One region of the Thermoclostridium stercorarium subsp. stercorarium DSM 8532 genome, then DNA from elsewhere that is predicted to be linked to it. Evidence: riboswitches for the same ligand, from Rfam matches in the RefSeq annotation. Region 1 holds a riboswitch; the other holds the start of a gene.
What was found. A riboswitch is a leader RNA that binds a small molecule or an ion and turns the genes downstream of it on or off. The one in region 1 is predicted to bind glycine.

Region 1 (3,422 bases):
ATTGATAAAGGCGCATGTGTTTACTATAATCGCATCTGCGGTGCTGAGGTCGGTGGTAATCAAATATTCGTCCTTGTTCAGCATTCCAAGCATTATTTCACTGTCCACGAGATTTTTCGGACAGCCGAGAGATATACATCCTACCTTAATCTGCATATAAACCTCCAAAAACATTGTTTCTATACCAGAGTATTTTAAGCATATCAAAATAATATACCATTTTCCAGCATAATAAAAGGCCGGTTGAATAACCGACCTTTTTAACCCGTATAAACCGTTAAAAATTAAGTCTTGAGGCCTTTAACACTCCTTCAATTTGTAAAAGTTTTTGCAGTATTTCATCGGACACTTCGGTATCGACACTCACAAAGGACACTGCCTTTTCTCCCTTTCTGTTCCGGCTCCATTGCATTGCTGCTATGTTTATGTTGTTTTCCCCAAGCAGCGTGCCGACCTTTCCGATAATCCCGGGAACGTCTATATTCTGAAGAGCCAGTACATGGGGGGTGGGCTCAAAGTCAAGCTTGTATCCAAAGAAATCAACAATTCTTATAACATCCTTCGCAAACACCGTACCCGACACCGAAAGATCCCTGTTCGGAGTGGTAAATTTCACCGTTATCAGGTTTGTATACTTATCAAGATGCGAGCTCTTGCTTTCAACCAGTTTAACCCCCAGTTCCCTGAGTTTTAATTCGGCGTTGATATATGTCACATCGGGATCGCCGGCACTGTTGAGGAAGCCCTTAACCGCCGCGAGAGTTATGGCTTTGGTTGCAATGTTGGCTATGTCGCCGCTGTATATTACTTCAATTTTCGTAACCCTGTCCTTCTCGGCCTGGTAGTAAATGCTTCCAAGTTTCTCCGCCAGGTCGATATACGGTCTCAGCTGATTTATATCCCCTGATACCGGAGGCATATTAACCGCGGGTACCAGTTCACCGTTCAAAACCCCTTCAACCAGTTTTGCGACACCGATACTTACATTATAGTTCGCCTCTTTTGTAGACGCCCCGAGATGCGGGGTGTAAACAACATTTTCAAGGTCAAGCAGCGGATTCCAGAAGTCCTGCTCTTCCGGGCTCTTTGTATAATTTGGCTCCTTTTCCAGAACATCCAGTGCAGCCGCTGCGACATGACCTTCGACTATGGCGTTGTAAAGGGCTTTTTCGTCGATCATGCCGCCTCTGGCGACATTCACTATACGTACTCCCTTTTTGCACATTTTAAGTTCTTTTTCACCGATTAATCCCACATTCTGCGGACTTTTCGGTATATGTAACGTTATCACGTCGGAAACCTTTAAAAGTTCTTCAAGGTTTTCACATCTTGTAATACCCAGCTGTTCAAATTTTTCGTCGGCAACGTATGGGTCATACCCCACAACCTTCATGCCAATTCCAAGAAGTTTCCTTGCAACGATTGTACCGATTTTGCCCACACCGATTATTCCCGCGGTCTTTCCCTCAAGTTCCTCGCCGACAAACTTGTTTCGCCTGAAATCCCTGTTTTTCGCGGCATGATGCGCCTGAGGGATATTTCTGAAAATGGCAAATATCATTGCCACCGTCAGCTCGGCCGCTGCCATAATATTTCCTTCGGGCGTGTTAACTACGGCTATACCCCTCTTTGTGCATTCCTCCACGTCAATGTTGTCAACGCCGTTTCCGGCTCTGCCCACGACTTTCAGATTCTTTCCGCGTTCAATAACATCCTTTGTTACTTTTGTAGCGCTTCGTACTATAAGGGCGTCATAATTTTCTATTACCTGAAGCAACTCCTCCTGAGAAATTCCAAATGGTGTATCCACCTCAAATCCTTTGCTTTTCAAATATTCAATCCCGTCCGGTGCCATTTTGTCGGTTACTATTATTCTCGCCATGGAATACCCCTCCTAAAAAAATAAGTCAAACCAAATTGTTTGACCTCTGAAAAAGTGCAGTATATTCATTCAGGAATTCAGCCATATGCCAAACCCCCTGAATCCTCTGTCCTTTTGCCTGAGAGATACACCCATAACGGGCTTGCCCCTTCGGCGCCATACCTGGTCTCTCCAGAGGTCCGTCCGACTGAAGTCTTTTAACCTGAGAGATTTACTCCTTCGGTGTGCCCTGCGGCAGCTCTCCTTCAGTCATCATCCGGCTGTATTCAGTTTGCTTTACTAATTATTGTTATTTATATATTACTATTAAAATTCCAAAAGTCAATAGTTTCTGTTAATATTTTATCAATCTATTTAAAGTTTTTCTCGCCCTGCCGTGAAAAAGGTCTTTTCAGATTGAGCGATGCACCGGCAAACTATGTAATTGTGCCCGGCATACAAAAAATCCCAGAATACCGGGTCCTGCATCTACGTCAGTCTCAGTCCGTCGGTTATTATCTCCCATTTTACCTCCGGCCCTTCCTTTTCGGACGTTATGGCGATAATTCTGTTTCCCGGCGTGAATTCAGGGTTCAGATACACTTTCGGGTTTGTTGAAATCAACCTTTCAACGGTATACGTATTATTATCGTTTCTCAGGAGGATAACCTTCTCACCGTTTATTACCACTTCCATCCGTTCCTGTTTGTTTTCGGAATAATACAACTGTTCAAAAGGTACTATTGAGTATATCATTTGCGGTTATCCCCTTTCTTTTTCTTCTCTATTAGCTCGTCAAGCTTTTTCAGCGCCGATGAAAGACCTCCCACTTCGTCTATGATACCGTGCTCAACTGCTTCGTGCCCGAACAAAATGGTTCCGACGTCATTTGCCAGTTCTCCCGTTTTTAGCATTAATTTTCTGAATGCATCCTTTGAAATTTTTGAATTCTTCGCAACAAACTCCACAACCCGTTCCTGCATTCTTTCAAAATATTCAAAGGTCTGGGGAACTCCTATTATCATACCGCTAAGCCGAAGGGGATGTATTGTCATCGTCGCGGACGGCGCAATGAAAGAATAATTGGTCGACACCGCCATCGGCACTCCAATACTGTGTCCCCCGCCCAGAACCAGTGAAACCGTCGGTTTTGACATCGATGCAATCATTTCAGCGATGGCAAGCCCTGCCTCCACGTCTCCGCCTACGGTATTCAGGATAAGCAAGAGACCGTCAATCTTTTCATCATCCTCAATCGCCACCAGTTGAGGCAAAACATGCTCATATTTTGTGGTTTTGTTCTGAGGGGGTAAAACCACATGGCCTTCTATCTGGCCTATAATGGTAAGGCAGTGTATATTCCTTCCTTTTTCCTTAACCTCGACGGTTCCCATTTCCTTTATATTTTGCATTTTTTCATTCGAAGACTGCTGTTCATTTCCGCCGGTTTCCTTACTTTCGTTTTTTTCTTCGCTGGCGGCCTGCTTTGCAAACAATATTCCCGAATCCAAAAAAATAACCTCCCCAAAACTTATCTTAGATAAGTTTTGGTCAAACGGCC
Region 2 (3,422 bases), 840 kb from region 1:
CAAATGTAGTAATGGTTGGTGACAGGGAACACGACGTTGTCGGTGCAAAGGAAAATAACATTGATGTGATTGGTGTCCTGTACGGCTACGGCGACAGAGCCGAGCTTGAAAAAGCAGGCGCGGACTACATTGTTGAAAACGTTGAAAATCTTCATTCCTTGTTATGCCGTAGTGGCGGTTCTTGACATAATTTATGACGGGCTTATGATTATTAACTGCAGTTTGGTAACAATGAACCGGCTACAGAGGTGCATATATGAAAACGGTAGGGATCGTAGCCTGCTCCAACGGGCAAAAGATGGAATTAAAAAAACAAAACGAGGAATTGGTTAACTATTTGGAATCGATTGGGAATAAAGTTATTCTAAGCAATTGTATATATGAAAAGGACGGAGTTTTTTCAGGCTCCGGAAAAGAACGTGCCGCTGAACTGATGAGAATGTTCAATAACCCTGATATTGAAGAAATTTACGATATTTCAGGTGGGGATGTGGCGAATCAGATACTGGATGATCTGGACTACGCAGCAATTAAGAACAGCAAAGCCATTTTTTGGGGGTATAGCGATCTTACGACCATAATTAATGCGATATATTCCCAGACAGGCAAATGCAGTGTTCTATATCAGGTGAGACATCTGGTTTGCGGCGGTTGTGCAGAGAAACAGCGGTACAGGTTTGAAAACAGGAAAGAACTATTTAATCCGGCTTTTGTCCTGGTTCAGGGAAAATCCATGGAAGGAGTTGTTGTTGGCGGAAACATCAGATGCTTTTTGAAATTGTCCGGAACAAAGTATTTCCCCGATCTCAAAGGCAAACTTTTATTGTTGGAGTCATACGGAGGAGAAGTGCCTCAGATGACAACTTATCTGGCACAGTTAAAGCAAATAGGGGCTTTTGAGCAGGTAAAAGGCATTTTACTCGGAACCTTCACTAAAATGGAAGAAAACAAATGTCAACCTGACATTGTTACACTTGTGAAAGAGTTCGCAGGCGAAAGGATTCCTGTTGCCAAAACCAGGGAAATTGGTCATGGAAGTGATTCAAAGGCGATCATAATCGGGGAAAGATTAGTAGTGTCAAATTAAGTTAATACGCCCGAGACTGCCAAGATGTATTTACCAAATTCCCTAAGTGAAGTTTTTATTTGGTTCGTGAAATGAACATACGTGATTAAACGAACAATTCATTTCCCGCAAAATGCTTGGCGTAGAATGGAGCAGGTTTTTAAACTGCTCCATAAAAGTATGAACATATGTCATTTCTTAATTTGTTGCAGAATGTCAAACACGGATTCAGGCGAATTAACTATGTTTCTGAAAAAAACTTGCCATATATTTGAGCAAAATGTGATTTTTTTGAAAATCATGATATTGTTGTTGCGGCAGCGTCCGTTATATGGTATTCTATATAACAAATTAAATATAGCCCGAAGAAGCAGCTTGAATCTGAGGCCAATCCTTGGAGACTGGCTGTGGAGGGAGCTCTGGAGAATCCCATTCATTGGGTGCCGACGGTGCAAAGCAGGCGGGCTGTAATCCCTTCTGCTGAATCTCTCAGGCAGACGGACAGAGCCGGGTATAAGCTGTCGTAATCGACAGGACTTGAGCGCATATCTTACGCGAAACACCGAAGAATGCCCAGCTGAATATGCCGGAACCGCCGTCAGGCGGTTCTTTTTTGTTGGTGAAACTCCAGGGAAGAGAATTTTATGGGGGTATTATGCATGTTATCAATTGTGCAGACAATCAACAACTACCTTTCTGACTACGTTTTGGTGATCCTGCTTGTAACAGTAGGCGTCTGGTATACCGTTAAGACTCGGTTTGTGCAGGTGCGTTGTTTTCGTGAAAGCATGCGCCGGACTTTTGGTTCACTGAATCTCAATGGTGAAAAGCAAAAGGCAGGCATGTCTTCGTTCCAAGCGCTGGCAACAGCCGTTGCTGCCCAGGTTGGTACCGGCAATATCATTGGTGCCAGCGGCGCGATTCTGACCGGTGGCCCCGGTGCGATATTCTGGATGTGGGTTATTGCCTTTTTCGGCATGGCAACGATTTATGCCGAAGCTGTTCTTGCGCAGGAGACCCGCGTGAAGGCGCCTGACGGCAGCATTCACGGCGGTCCGGTCTACTATATCACAAAAGCTTTCAAGGGTGATTTCGGGAAATTCCTGTCGAAGTTTTTTGCAATTGCAATCACGCTTGCGCTGGGATTTTTCGGATGCATGGTTCAGTCCAATTCCATCAGCTCCACATGCGAGAATGCCTTCGGTATTCCGGCATGGATTATGGGAATTGGGCTGGTTGTTATTTGTGGGATCATTTTTCTGGGAGGAGTACAGCGACTGGCCTCTGTTGTAGAAAAGGTTGTCCCGTTCATGGCGGTGCTTTTTATCCTGGGCAGTGGTATAGTATTACTGTTGCGGATTCAATATCTACCTGCGACCTTTGGCATGATTTTTAAATACGCTTTCAGGCCCAATGCCATTATCGGCGGCAGTCTGGGATATGCCCTGAAGACAGCCGTCAGCCAGGGCGCAAAACGGGGGTTGTTTTCTAATGAAGCCGGTATGGGTTCAACTCCGCATGCCCATGCTCTTGCAAATGTAAAGATTCCGCATGATCAGGGTGTGGTTGCAATGGCCGGTGTATTTATCGACACTTTTGTAGTACTTACTATGAACGCTTTGGTGATTATTTCCACCATGTATACAAAAGACGGAATCCTTGCAGACGGTGTAATCCCTGACACCATTGGAAAGTCAAACCTTGCCCAGGTTGCATTTGGCACTGTCTTCGGCGAAGCCGTCGGTTCTGTCTTTGTGGCGGTATGCCTGTTCTTTTTTGCATTTTCTACCATACTCAGCTGGAACCTGTTCGGAAAGATAAACATGATTTACCTGTTCGGAGAAAAAAGCCGCAATGTTTATACAATAACTGCGCTTGGGTTCATCTTCGTTGGCACGCTGACCACCAGCGACATGGTGTGGGAACTCTCCGACATGTTCAACCAGTTAATGGTCATTCCCAACGTGCTGGCGCTGTTTGCGCTGACAAATGCCGTAGTGGACAGGCTGAAATCAGGCAAATAAATGGTTGGACATTATGATAAAAATATGGAGTAAAAATACGAACCGGGATCGGCTAAAAGCTAATCCCGGTTTTATTTTATGTATGGAATGTGTTATCAGAATATTTTTAGACTACATAAATATTTTAAAAGATATACCAAACGACATCCCTGTGAAGAAATAATTCAAAAGGAACAGGAAGCTCTCAGAAATGATTTGCTGAAAACAGGTATACCCAATTTAAAGAAATTTTCTTCTCTGTTAGATTACAAGGTTTAAATACAAAGTCTAAACAAATATACAATGATAATGTTATATGTTACAATATTATGTAAGACATAAAATATAAATTA

Region 2: it holds a riboswitch for glycine, as region 1 does, so the genes downstream of both, CST_RS08915 (alanine/glycine:cation symporter family protein) here and serA (phosphoglycerate dehydrogenase) in region 1, are expected to answer to the same signal.

What each region holds. Positions count from the first base shown of each region.
Region 1 is NC_020134.1:1,254,681-1,258,102, reverse strand. It holds gene rimO (30S ribosomal protein S12 methylthiotransferase RimO) at 1-156, opposite strand, end outside; gene serA (phosphoglycerate dehydrogenase) at 278-1,882, opposite strand; glycine riboswitch at 1,986-2,060, opposite strand; glycine riboswitch at 2,063-2,138, opposite strand; gene CST_RS05390 (YlzJ-like family protein) at 2,351-2,617, opposite strand; gene CST_RS05385 (ClpP family protease) at 2,614-3,372, opposite strand.
Region 2 is NC_020134.1:2,090,719-2,094,140, reverse strand. It holds gene CST_RS08925 (HAD family hydrolase) at 1-185, shown strand, start outside; gene CST_RS08920 (S66 family peptidase) at 257-1,087, shown strand; glycine riboswitch at 1,476-1,581, shown strand; gene CST_RS08915 (alanine/glycine:cation symporter family protein) at 1,726-3,090, shown strand.